3 regions of the Raoultella sp. genome follow, and region 1 is predicted to be linked to each of the others. Evidence: riboswitches for the same ligand, from Rfam matches in the RefSeq annotation. Region 1 holds a riboswitch; each other region holds the start of a gene.

Region 1 (4,175 bases):
TTACGCTGGGTAATGCCGTCGCAGCCTGGGTCGTGGGCCATCGGGGCGGAGATTGCGCCCCGGACCGCGAAGCGCTACTCTTCGCACACAAAAACATATAGGTCGCTGCGGCAGTAGCTGATGCTGTATTCGATGGGGTGCTGGTGCTGATCGAGGGCAACCTGCTTGATCACCAGCACCGGGATGGCGCTGTCCATTTTAATATGCGCCTGAAATTCGGCGTCCGGCATCCGGGCGCTGACGCGCGAGCGGGTTCGCTGCGGCAGAATCTGCTGGCTGCGGAAGTAGTCGTACAGCGAGACACTGATCGCATCGACGTCATGGATCAGGTGCGCAGGCACCCAGGACTCTTCCAGCGAAACCGCGTCCTCGTCAACATAGCGAATGCGTTTGAGCATAAACACATCGCTGCCTGCCACGATGGCCAGTTGCCGGGCAACCTCCTCCGGACATTTGACAACGCGTTTGTGCACCCACAGCGTATCCGGCTTCTTACCGCGTAAAACCACCTGCTGAGTAAAACCGCGCGCTTCTTTCAGCGAATATTCAAAGATATTGTTGATCTGTGTCCCGTAACCCCGCGAACGGGTCACCACGCCTTCGTCTTCCAGCAGCTGGAGCGCTTTGCGTACGGTAATACGCGACACGCCGGTCAGTTGGCTGAGATCGCGTTCACCGGGAAGAATATTGCCGTTTTCCAGCCAGCCGCTGCGCACGGCATCCTTGATCGTGTCGGCAAACTTCAGATAGAGCGGCGCGTTATTCGGCGCCGCAATTCGTTCAACAAGCTGGGTAATTAACCGGGTATGCGCCTGTTCCATTTATCTTTTCCTGGCAGAATCCTCACGCCAGTATATCAGGCTTACCACCACGCGTGGAAATGGTGAACCGGCCCGATACCGTGGCCTACCTCCAGCGAATCCGCCTGTGACAGCGCCGCAGAAAGCCAGCTTTTCGCCTCGGCAACCGTCTCTCCCCAGTCGCGATAGCGTGGGCGCAGCGCCGCCAGCGCCGCGGAGAGCGTACAGCCGGTTCCGTGGGTATTTTTAGTCTGGATCCGCGGCGTGGTGAAGCGCTGCTCGCCATCGCGGGTGAACAGCCAGTCCGGGCTTTCCGCGTTGTCGAGATGACCGCCTTTCATCAGCACCGCGCCGCAGCCCATCGCCAGCAGCGCCCGCCCCTGCTCCAGCATCTCTTTTTCATTTTTCGCGTGCGGTGCATCCAGTAGCGCCGCTGCTTCCGGCAGATTCGGCGTGATCAGCGAAACCTGCGGCAGCAGGCGGGTGCGTAACGTCGCCACCGCTGAAGCCGAGAGCAGCGGATCGCCGCTTTTCGCCAGCATCACCGTATCGAGGACAACGTTCTCAATCTGATAGCGTGTTAAACGCTCCGCCACGGCTTCCACGATATCCGTTTCCGCCAGCATGCCAATTTTCGTGGTATCGATGCGAACGTCGCTGAATACCGAATCCAGTTGCGCGGCAACAAAATCCGGGTCGATGCGATAGACCGACTGCACGCCGCGGGTGTTTTGCGCCACCAGCGCGGTGATAACCGAACAACCATAGGCTCCCAGGGCAGAGAAGGTTTTCAGATCGGCCTGGATCCCCGCGCCGCCGCTGGGGTCGGTACCGGCGATAGTCAGCGCATTAATGCGTTTCATCCTTTGTTCTCCCCGTACAGCGCGTCAAGAAATGCCGGGGTAAAACTGCCCGGTCCTCTGCCGCGCGCCGCCACGCCGCCCGCCTGTTTCATCAGGCCGCAGGCGGCGGCGACGTTTTCGAGGCGATCGCCGGGCATGGCGGTACTGGCTGCCACCACCGCCGAAAGCGCGCAACCGGTTCCCACGACCCGGGTCATTAACAGATTACCGCCGGTGACCGCGCGCGTACGCTGGCCGTCGGTGACGTAATCCACTTCGCCGGTCACGGCAACAATGGTACTGATCTGCCGTGCCAGTGCCTGTGCAGCGGGCAGAGCTGCCACCGCAGTATCAGTGGTATCGACCCCGCGCCCGCCGGCACTCATTCCGGCCAGCGCCATAATCTCGGACGCGTTGCCGCGAATGGCGGCCGGCTGCAGGCTCAGCAATTCATGACAAAACGTGCTGCGCAGGGTTAACGCCCCGACCGCCACAGGATCCAGCGCCCACGGTTTGCCCGCATTTTGCGCGCTGAGTGCCGCGGCGCGCATCGCCTGCGCACGGTCGACGGTTAAGGTTCCGACGTTAATCAGCAGCGCATCCGCGAGCGCCGCAAACTGGCTCGCTTCCTGCGGATCGATCACCATCGCGGGCGAGGCGCCGACCGCCAGTAGGACGTTGGCAGTAAAGGTCTGTACCACATCGTTAGTCATGCAGTGAACAAGGGGGGAATGACGGCGAAAAAGATGTTGCAGGTGCGCAATATGCGCGGCATTGAGAGGCTCAGCTTGCATCGTTTGCTCCAGCCAGGCGATGAAGAAGCAACGACCCTTTGGTCTCTGACTTCCCTACGCTGGCATTATCCAGATCAGGTGGTACGGGTTTTTCTCAGCCTTCACGAAGAAGGGCACCCCGAGTCATTTAAATCAAAATCAAATACTTGCGATTAATGCTCCTCATTAATCCCTGCTGAGGATAATGCCAGCGGGAAGTCCAACAAACAAGCGTTAAAACCTGCATGTGTCCCGGGTTGTGTCCCAGGCGATTCTTTAAACCGGGATCATCAATATCCTCCGCTATCGCCGGAGGTTTATCAGATGCGCCTGCCCGCTGAGTGAGAAGGCAATACCACTATGCCGGAAAAGGAACCCATTGCTCAGAGCAGTCAATCGGTGAGTAATGCGCGGCTACAGGGTTAATGGTTGCTGGTGGCGAGGGCTGTATACCGTTTGCGCCAGATGTTAAGCGGGCAAATTCTGTTACCCATTGGGTGCCGGGGCTGAATGTTACGCCATCCATCCGGACCATAAGAGGATGTGAAGCGTCATACCCCCGCAGAATGACCGTGGCAGGCCGGTCGCCGCTGGCATTGACATCCCGCAGTATAATATTCCGGTATTCCGGGAGAGATGTACCGGAAGCTGTAGGTGAATAGTGGGTATCAAACGAAACGGGCCAGCGCGTGTTGCGCATACAGATGTGCGAATACAGAATATCGCTGACCAACCCTCCACGACTGGCATCACTTTTAATACGCAATCCTGATGTGGTCCCGTCAAGCGTAAGGTTACGTACCAGTACGTCGCTGACGCCCGCATTCACCTCACTTCCGATAGACATGCCGTGCCCTGAATAGAAGTGATTGTCCGTGATGGACAGGTGTCGTGAAGGCCCGCTTCCGGCTTTGATGGCAATATTGTCATCACCGGTACGAATGAAACTGTGAGTAATGGTGACATCCTGCGAGGCGCCGGGGTCTATTCCGTCCGTATTTCTTGCCGTCGCAGGCGTATCAATAATAACGCCCCACAGAGTTGCCCCCTGGACATGGTTGAGAACGATATGAAAGTTTGGAGCATGACGCAGGCGCACGCCATAAATGACAATATCATGCGCATCATCTATCTGAATTAACCTCGGGGCGTTCTGCCTGCCGCCGGTAACAGATTGGGCACGGCGCGCCATTTCCCACCATGTTTCATTCTGACCGGCTATTCGCTCTCCTCCCTGCCCGTCAATCGTCCCTTCCCCTTCAATCCCGCCGCCGACGCTGTTTACCATAGAAATAAAAGCCCTGCAGCCGCCCCCTTTCTGGTCGATGGTTCCACAATGTCCCTGTCCTGTGTCATAGCGTCGGGGGTCATTATCTGCGAGCAACACACTCCCTGCATCAAGTCGCAGAAATACGCCAGAGGGTATTTGTAACGGACCACTTTTGAACGTATTGCCCTGCGGACCAGAGGTCAGGCGTACGGCCTGACCTGCGGGACATTGGTTCAGGGCCTGCTGCAGACGGTGCTGTACGCTGGTGCTGCTCTGATGCGCTTCCGGTGAGAGGGTCGTACAAACAGGTTGCGACAGCTGTGGCGGTTGAACAACGCGGCGGTCGCCGAAAGCCTGCGCGCTAGTAGCGAAAAGTAATATTATTCCGCTCAAGGAAACGACGACGGACTGACATATTCTGATACGTTTAATCATCATATGATCGCCTTAGGGTAAATATCCAGAATGGATGCAGGTCTGTTTTCATTGC
Region 2 (4,175 bases), on a different contig from region 1:
GAATCGTCCGCACGGCATTCATCACGTAGCCGAGCTCATCTTCCGGATCGGGCACCGGCAGTTTGTCGACATCGGCCTTGCAGGTAATCGTCGAGGTGAAACGGGGGCCTTCACCAGTTTCGAAATAGAGCCCCAGCCCCATGGCGTCCGGGATGGTCAAAATGTCCGAGAAGAGGATCGCCGCGTCCAGCGCATAGCGGCGCATCGGCTGCAATGTGACTTCGCAGGCCAGCTCGGCGTTTTTACACAGCGACATAAAGTCGCCCGCCTGGGCGCGAGTGGCTTTGTACTCCGGTAAATAGCGGCCCGCCTGGCGCATCATCCACACCGGGGTCACATCAACGGGTTGGCGCAGCAGCGCACGCAGATAACGATCGTTCTTCAGTTCGGTCATTTTGCAGTTCCTTAAGCGTCAGGCCGTTATTGTATCACGTCATTCCTCGTCAGCCCGACACATTGCCACAGTGTCTTCTATCAGACGGCGCGCTACCGTACCCGGCGGCGGCAGCAGCGGTAAATCGTCATAGCGATACCAGCCAGCCTGCAGCAGCTCTTTCTTGTCGATCACAATGTCGCCGCTATCATATTCCGCCATAAATGCGGTCATTAGCGACTGCGGGAACGGCCATGGCTGGGAGGTCACATAGCGCAGATTTTTCACCTTCAGACCGCACTCTTCCATCACCTCACGGGCAACCGCCTCCTCAAGGGTCTCCCCCACTTCGACAAATCCAGCCAGCACCGTATGTACGCCATTACGATGGCGGGTGTGCTGTGCCAGCAAGATCGAGTCGTCCCGGCGAATCGCCACGATCATGCAGGGTGCGATTTGCGGGTAATAACGCTCGCGGCAGTGGTTGCAGAGCATCGCCCATTCGGTTTTGCTGGGATGCATAGGATGCCCGCAGTAACCGCAAAATTGATGCGAGCGGTAAAATTCGGCGAGCTGAACCCCGCGTCCCGCCAGCTGAAACAGTCCCGGATCCTGATCCAATAACTGCCGCAACGATCCCATATCATGCCGACGATCCTGGCGCACCATCCATACCGCGTCGCCTTGCCATTCGCCAATATGCAGCGCGTGCTGGCCGACAAGATTGAAATTTACCGCTTCGCCATGTGGTAATTCCCCATCGGGTAACCATAATTTTTGTTCGTGACTGACGATCCACCAGCCGCGATCTAATTTTTCAATAATACGATCCATATCTATTGCACTACCTTCGTTTTACTGGCACTTTTAACATTATATTTACATTTTGGTGAGCAACGTTATTTTCTTAATCTTGCGGAGTCAACCATGTTAAACCAGCTGGAAAACCTGACGAAACGTGTTGGAGGCAGTAATGAACTGGTCGATCGCTGGCTGCATGTACGTAAGCATTTGCTCGTCGCTTACTACAAGCTGGTTGGCCTGAAACCGGCAAAAGAATCCTTTATGCGGCTTAACGAAAAGGCGCTGGATAACTTTTGCCAAAGCCTGGTGGATTATCTCTCCTCCGGCCATTTTAGTATTTATGAACGTATTCTTGGCGAAATGGAAGGTGATACGCCGCTTTTGGCGGCCACCAGGCTCTATCCGCAGCTGGAAGCCAATACCCAGCAAATTATGGATGACTACGACTCCTGCCTCGAAAACGCCATCGATCACGATAATTATCTTGAGTTCCAGCAGGCTCTGTCCGATATCGGCGAAGCGCTGGAAGCCCGCTTTGCGCTGGAAGATAAGCTGATAGCCCTCGCCATTTCGTGCAACCTGCAAGACAACGTCAGCGACAATATCGCGCCGACGGCTTGAGTTGTGAATCGTTAGCGAGTAATTTACAGACATTCTCCCTCTACGGAGGGAGTTGTTATCTTGTCGGAGTGCCCATTTTCCACACTGGAAAAGGCTGAGACCGTTAATTCGGGATCCGCGGAACCTGATCAGGTTAATACCTGCGAAGGGAACAAGAGTAAACTGCGTTTAGCATCTGCCTCTTCATGGCCGATCGCATCTGTTACTCCATCCGTCGTCTGGCAAGCCATATCCTGTTTAACTGGAATGAGCTATGTCTACAACATCACTTACGCGTCGAGAGCAACGCGAACGCGCCCAGCGCTTTATCGACACCCTGGAAGGCACCGCATTTCCCAATTCGCAGCGCATCTATATCCGCGGTTCGCAGGAAGATATTCGCGTGCCGATGCGCGAAATTCAGCTTAGCCCGACGCTTATCGGCGGCAGCAAAGACCATCCTCAGTATGAAGCAAACGAAGCCATCCCGGTCTACGACACGTCCGGCCCCTATGGCGATCCGCACATCGCGATAAACGTTCAGCAGGGTCTGGCGAAACTGCGTCAACCGTGGATTGATGCGCGTCGCGACTGCGAAACGCTTAGCGATCGCAGCTCAGCCTATACCAGAGAGCGGCTGGCGGATGATAGTCTTAACGCGCTGCGCTTTTCCGGTCTGCTTACGCCCAGGCGCGCCATCGTCGGGAAATGCGTGACGCAGCTGCACTATGCCCGTCAGGGGATTGTCACCCCTGAGATGGAATTCATCGCCATTCGCGAAAATATGGGTCGCGAACGCATTCGTGGCGAAGTGCTGCGCCACCAACATCCGGGCGAAGGTTTTGGCGCTCGCCTGCCGGAGAATATCTCCGCGGAGTTCGTCCGGGATGAAGTCGCCGCCGGCCGCGCGATCATTCCAGCCAATATCAACCATCCTGAGTCGGAACCGATGATTATCGGCCGTAATTTTCTGGTGAAGGTCAACGCCAACATCGGTAACTCGGCGGTTACCTCTTCCATTGAAGAGGAGGTGGAAAAACTGGTGTGGTCGACGCGCTGGGGCGCTGACACGGTCATGGATTTGTCCACCGGGCGTTATATTCACGAAACCCGCGAGTGGATCCTGCGCAATAGCCCGGTCCCTATCGGTACCGTCCCCATCTACCAGGCGCTGGAGAAGGTGAACGGTATCGCCGAAAACCTCACCTGGGAAGCCTTCCGCGACACGCTGCTGGAGCAGGCAGAGCAAGGCGTTGACTATTTCACCATCCATGCCGGCGTCCTGCTGCGCTACGTGCCGATGACCGCCGGACGGCTGACCGGCATCGTCTCCCGCGGCGGGTCGATCATGGCGAAATGGTGCCTTTCCCATCATCAGGAGAATTTCCTGTATCAGCATTTCCGTGAAATCTGCGCAATCTGCGCCGCCTATGATGTCTCGCTCTCCTTAGGCGATGGCCTGCGCCCGGGTTCGATTCAGGATGCCAACGACGAAGCCCAGTTTGCCGAACTGCATACCCTGGGCGAGCTAACCAAAATCGCCTGGGAATATGATGTACAGGTCATGATTGAAGGACCGGGCCACGTCCCCATGCAGATGATCCGCCGCAATATGACCGAAGAGCTGACCCACTGCCACGAAGCACCGTTCTACACTCTTGGGCCATTAACCACCGATATCGCTCCCGGCTATGACCACTTCACCTCCGGTATCGGCGCGGCGATGATCGGCTGGTTCGGCTGCGCGATGCTCTGCTACGTCACACCGAAAGAGCATCTCGGCCTGCCCAATAAAGAGGACGTGAAACAGGGATTGATCACCTACAAAATCGCCGCGCATGCCGCAGACCTCGCCAAAGGGCACCCTGGGGCACAGATCCGCGATAACGCCATGTCCAAAGCGCGGTTTGAATTCCGCTGGGAAGACCAGTTTAACCTCGCGCTCGACCCGTTCACCGCCCGCGCCTATCACGATGAAACGCTGCCGCAGGAGTCCGGCAAAGTCGCCCATTTCTGCTCCATGTGCGGGCCTAAATTCTGTTCAATGAAAATCACCCAGGAAGTCCGCGATTATGCCGCCCGACAGCATATCGAAGCCGGTATGGCCGACAAATCCCAGGACTTCCGCGCTCTTGGCGGTGAGATCTATTTACGTAAGGAGCAAGCCTGATGTATCAACCCGATTTTCCATCCGTCCCTTTCCGCTTAGGACTCTACCCGGTCGTCGATAGCGTAGAGTGGATTGAACGTTTGCTGACTGCGGGCGTTCGTACTATTCAACTGCGCATCAAAGATAAACGCGACAGCGAAGTGGAAGACGATGTGGTCGCCGCCATTGCTCTGGGACGCCAACACGATGCGCGACTGTTTATTAATGATTACTGGCGGTTGGCCATCA
Region 3 (4,175 bases), on a different contig from region 1:
TCGCTTCCGCCATTGCCAGTGCCGTCTCGATGGACGCCCCCGGGAGAAATAATAAAAACTCCTCTCCGCCCCAGCGATAGATCTTGTCCTGAATTTTGGCGGCGGATTCAAGAATTCGGGAAATAGCCACCAGCGCCTCATCGCCTTTTTGGTGTCCGTAGTTGTCATTGATCGCTTTAAAATTATCGACATCAACCAGCAGCAGGCAAAAACCTTCTGAATGAAATAACGAGGAATCAACATTGCGATAGAACTCACGTCGATTAAGTAATCCGGTTAAAGGATCGTGAGTGGCCGCAAATTCAAGTTCTTCCTTCAGATGCACCTCTTCCGTAATGTCATGAATAATACATAGCATCAACCGGGTATTGTTCAGCACCACTGGCCCGGCATAAGTCTGGACATAGCGGACAGAACCATCAGACAAAATATGGGTAAAATTAAGCGGCTTGTGGCCACCGGGCATGCTTGCCACGCTGTGCATAACGGGAAGCACATCCCTTCCCAGGATATTGATTTGCCAGGTATGGCGAGTGCGCATCTCATCGGCCGTATAGTTATAAAACCGCAGCGCGGCGATATTGGCATCAATAATTCGTCCGTCCTGCGCAGGGTCTATCAACAACATCGGGGCGGAGCTGGTCATAAAAAATCGCGAGAAAAAACGATGACTACGCTGTTTGTAATGATGCGCGGGGAGCGCCTTAAACGAGTTATTTTGCTGCAGGATTTTGACCGCTTCGAAAAGAATTAATGTGTCATATTCTTCTGATTTAATCAGGCTGGTTTTACAATAAACCGGAGACGGCCCCTCCGTCGTTTCAATTGTCCATACTTCGAATACTTCAGCTGTATTTTTGAAGTAGTACAGATAATTCTGTAGGGTGCTCTGCGGACAGCTGGAGAGCGTGCCTTTGCGCATTTCATCCAGCGACCTCTCTCCGCTAAGGATTCTGGAGGCCTGATTACAGTAGACGACAGCCTCTTTAAAAGGATGGACCACCCAGACTGGCGTACTTAATAAATCAAAAATCATTAACTCTTTTAATAACATGCATCCCTCCAGCGAACAGGCACCACGTCTCTGAACGCCCCCTCATCGCCACTCTGGTCCAATGGCGTAAGCTAATGAAATGATGTCGAAAGTTCAGATACGAGATGAAGACGCCGCAAGTATAGTTCGTTTTTGATTATCGAAAGTGTAACGGGAAAGCAAAACGGCGCTGTCGCTGACAGAAGCCGGGCTACGTGGTCGGCGTTCACCGTTGCAGAGTATTTTTCAATATGCTTTTCATTCGGCACAAATCACCCGTTAAAAGGCATCGAAAGCTAATTAAGCAGCAGAATTCTGCCGCTGCTGAGTATTGAGCGGTGATGAAAGGTGACAATGTCACATATCCAGGCGCGAAATCGCCCGCAGCCGGGATTGTAATCAAAAAGTGAATGCCGTATAACATGGCGCAACCGAGGGGTGTCCCGTGAGGGCTGAGATGGCGTAAGCCGAACCCTTTGAACCTGATCTGGGTCATGCCAGCGAAGGGACGGGTCGGCAATGTTGCCAGTTTACCGCCATTACCTGTTCATACTTCCGCACACCCGGATCTCCCCGCTATCAGGAGGTCCTGTGATTCTTCCGATCTTTACCCAGGGTATTTATGGTCGTCTGCGCCAGCAGGCGGGATGCGACTGGCAACAGTACGTTGCCCATCCTTTTCTCCGCCAGCTTGCCGAGGGAACCCTGCCAGAACGTGCCTTCCGACGCTACCTGACTCAGGACTACCTGTTCCTGATCCACTTTGCCCGGTGCTACGCCCTGTTGGTCAGCAAACTGCGCACGCTCCCGGAGATGCGCGCCGCGTCTGCTTCAATGAATGCGATTCTTGGCGAACTACCGTTGCACGTCGGCTATTGCGCGGACTGGGGGCTGGACGAAGCGACAATGGCCAGCGAAAGCGAAGCATTGGAAACGGTGAACTACACCCGCTACGTGCTGGATATCGGTCATTCCGGCGATGCGCTCGATCTGCTGGCTGCGCTGATGCCCTGCGTGGCTGGCTATGCAGAAATCGGCCTCGGATTGCTCCACGACCCGGCCACCCGGCTCACCGACAACCCCTATGCATCCTGGATCCGTAACTACGGTGATGCGGGCTATCTCGACGGCGTCACCACGGCAATCGGTCTGCTGGAGAGCGTCTGGCAGCAGCGTGGCGGCGAATCGCGCGTCGCAGAGCTGAGCGCCATCTTCACCACCGCCACCCGCCTGGAAGCCAACTTCTGGCAGATGGGACTGAATGCCGCGGCGGTCGCCCAGTGAAGATTCCGACAATTGAGGTGCGGGAATTAGGTCTGCGCTTCGGCTCGCGGGTCATTTTTGACAGGCTGTCGTTTGATATTCCCGCTGGAGAGTGGGTTTCGCTGCTGGGCGCCAGCGGCGCCGGAAAAACCAGTCTGCTGCGGATTATCGCCGGGCTGGCCGCCCCTACCCACGGTCAGGTTCAGGCCAGCGACGGGCGACCGTTAGGTCATCGTCTGGCCTGGATGGGGCAAAAAGATCTGCTCTATCCGTGGCTGAGCGTGCGCGACAACGTTGCGCTTGGCGCCCGTCTGCGCGGGGAGCGCGTCGATCGCCAGCGGGTCGCGACATTATTAGAGCAGGTGGGGCTCAGCCACTGCGCCGATGACCGTCCGGCCTCGCTCTCCGGCGGCATGCGTCAGCGGGCGGCGCTGGCGCGCACGCTGTATGAAGATCGGCCGATCGTTTTAATGGATGAGCCTTTTTCCGCGCTGGACACCCTTACCCGCACGCGTATCCAGACGCTGGCGGCAGAACTACTGACTCAGCGCACCGTGGTGCTGATCACCCATGACCCGATGGAAGCCTGCCGGCTCAGCCACCGTCTGCTGGTACTCTCGCCGCCGCCCGGTGGCCTTGATGACTCCCATCACCTGGCGGGAACGCCGCCGCGGGCGCCGGACGATCCGGCGCTGCTGATGGGACAAGCCGAGCTGCTACAACAGCTGATGAGGGCCAACGGATGAGAGGGAAACTCTTTCGCGGCGGTGTGGTGTTCTGCGGCCTGCTGATGTTTTGGTGGCTGCTCAGTCGCAGCGGCATCCCCGCGTTTCTGCTGCCGTCGCCCTCGGCGGTGGCTGCCGCCCTATGGGATAACCGCAACTGGCTGGGCTGGCACACGCTGGTCACCTTGAGCGAAATCCTCAGTGGTCTGGCGCTCGGGGTGCTGCTCGGCGTGGTGTTGGCCCTGAGCATGGTGATGTCGCCGCGCCTACAGCGCTGGCTGATGCCGCTGGTGCTGACCAGCCAGGCGATTCCGGTTTTCGCCCTCGCCCCGCTGCTGGTGCTGTGGTTTGGCTTCGGGATGAGCGCCAAAGTGATGATGGCGGTTCTGGTGATTTTCTTTCCGGTGACGTCAGCATTTTTTGACGGCCTGCGACGGGTTAATCACGACTACCTCGATCTGGCTCGTACGATGGGCGCCTCGTCAGGAGCTCAGCTCCGACATGTTCGCTTAATGGCCGCCCTGCCAGCGCTCGGCTCCGGCCTGCGCATGGCCGCTGCCGTGGCACCGATCGGCGCGATCATCGGTGAATGGGTCGGGTCCGCCGAAGGACTGGGCTATGTGATGCTCAATGCGAATGCGCGCATGCAAACCGATGTTTGCTTTGCGGCGCTGTTTATTTTAGTGCTGCTGACCATTCTGCTATGGCTGGCAGTGGATACTCTATTACACCGGCTGATCAACTGGATGCCGGAATAAGGAATCATCATGCGTAAACCCGTTTTCACCGCAGCCGCATTAACCGCGCTTCTCAGTGGACAGGCGATGGCCAACGAGAAGCTGACCCTGGTGCTGGACTGGTACATTAACCCGGACCATGCGCCGATTATGGTGGCGGAACAAATTGGCGCCTTTAAAGCACAAGGACTGGACGTTAAGATCGTACCGCCGTCGGACCCGGCCCTGCCGCCGCGTCTGGTGGCAGCCGGCCAGGCAGATCTGGCTATCACCTATCAGCCGCAGGTGCACTTTTTCGCTGATGAGGGTCTGCCGCTGGTGCGGGTCGGTACATTGATTAACTCGCCGTTGAACACGGTCATCGCCCTGGATAAAAGCATCAAAACTCCCGCTGACCTGAAAGGGAAAAAAGTCGGC

Evidence for each region. Region 1 has a riboswitch for thiamine pyrophosphate ahead of thiM (hydroxyethylthiazole kinase). Riboswitches for the same ligand answer to the same signal wherever they lie in the genome.
Region 2: another riboswitch for thiamine pyrophosphate. It lies ahead of thiC (phosphomethylpyrimidine synthase ThiC); the one in region 1 lies ahead of thiM (hydroxyethylthiazole kinase).
Region 3: another riboswitch for thiamine pyrophosphate. It lies ahead of ACZAHD_RS13865 (TenA family protein); the one in region 1 lies ahead of thiM (hydroxyethylthiazole kinase).

What each region holds. Positions count from the first base shown of each region.
Region 1 is NZ_JBCNNS010000008.1:48,758-52,932, forward strand. It holds gene ACZAHD_RS02555 (PfkB family carbohydrate kinase) at 1-101, shown strand, start outside; gene ACZAHD_RS02560 (GntR family transcriptional regulator) at 75-821, opposite strand; gene thiD (bifunctional hydroxymethylpyrimidine kinase/phosphomethylpyrimidine kinase) at 863-1,663, opposite strand; gene thiM (hydroxyethylthiazole kinase) at 1,660-2,436, opposite strand; TPP riboswitch at 2,471-2,567, opposite strand; gene ACZAHD_RS02575 (glycoside hydrolase family 28 protein) at 2,774-4,123, opposite strand.
Region 2 is NZ_JBCNNS010000079.1:7,680-11,854, reverse strand. It holds gene hemE (uroporphyrinogen decarboxylase) at 1-394, opposite strand, end outside; gene nudC (NAD(+) diphosphatase) at 434-1,207, opposite strand; gene rsd (sigma D regulator) at 1,301-1,798, shown strand; TPP riboswitch at 1,853-1,966, shown strand; gene thiC (phosphomethylpyrimidine synthase ThiC) at 2,052-3,947, shown strand; gene thiE (thiamine phosphate synthase) at 3,947-4,175, shown strand, end outside.
Region 3 is NZ_JBCNNS010000072.1:17,301-21,475, reverse strand. It holds gene ACZAHD_RS13870 (GGDEF domain-containing protein) at 1-1,054, opposite strand, end outside; TPP riboswitch at 1,458-1,559, shown strand; gene ACZAHD_RS13865 (TenA family protein) at 1,625-2,317, shown strand; gene ACZAHD_RS13860 (ABC transporter ATP-binding protein) at 2,314-3,042, shown strand; gene ACZAHD_RS13855 (ABC transporter permease) at 3,039-3,779, shown strand; gene ACZAHD_RS13850 (ABC transporter substrate-binding protein) at 3,789-4,175, shown strand, end outside.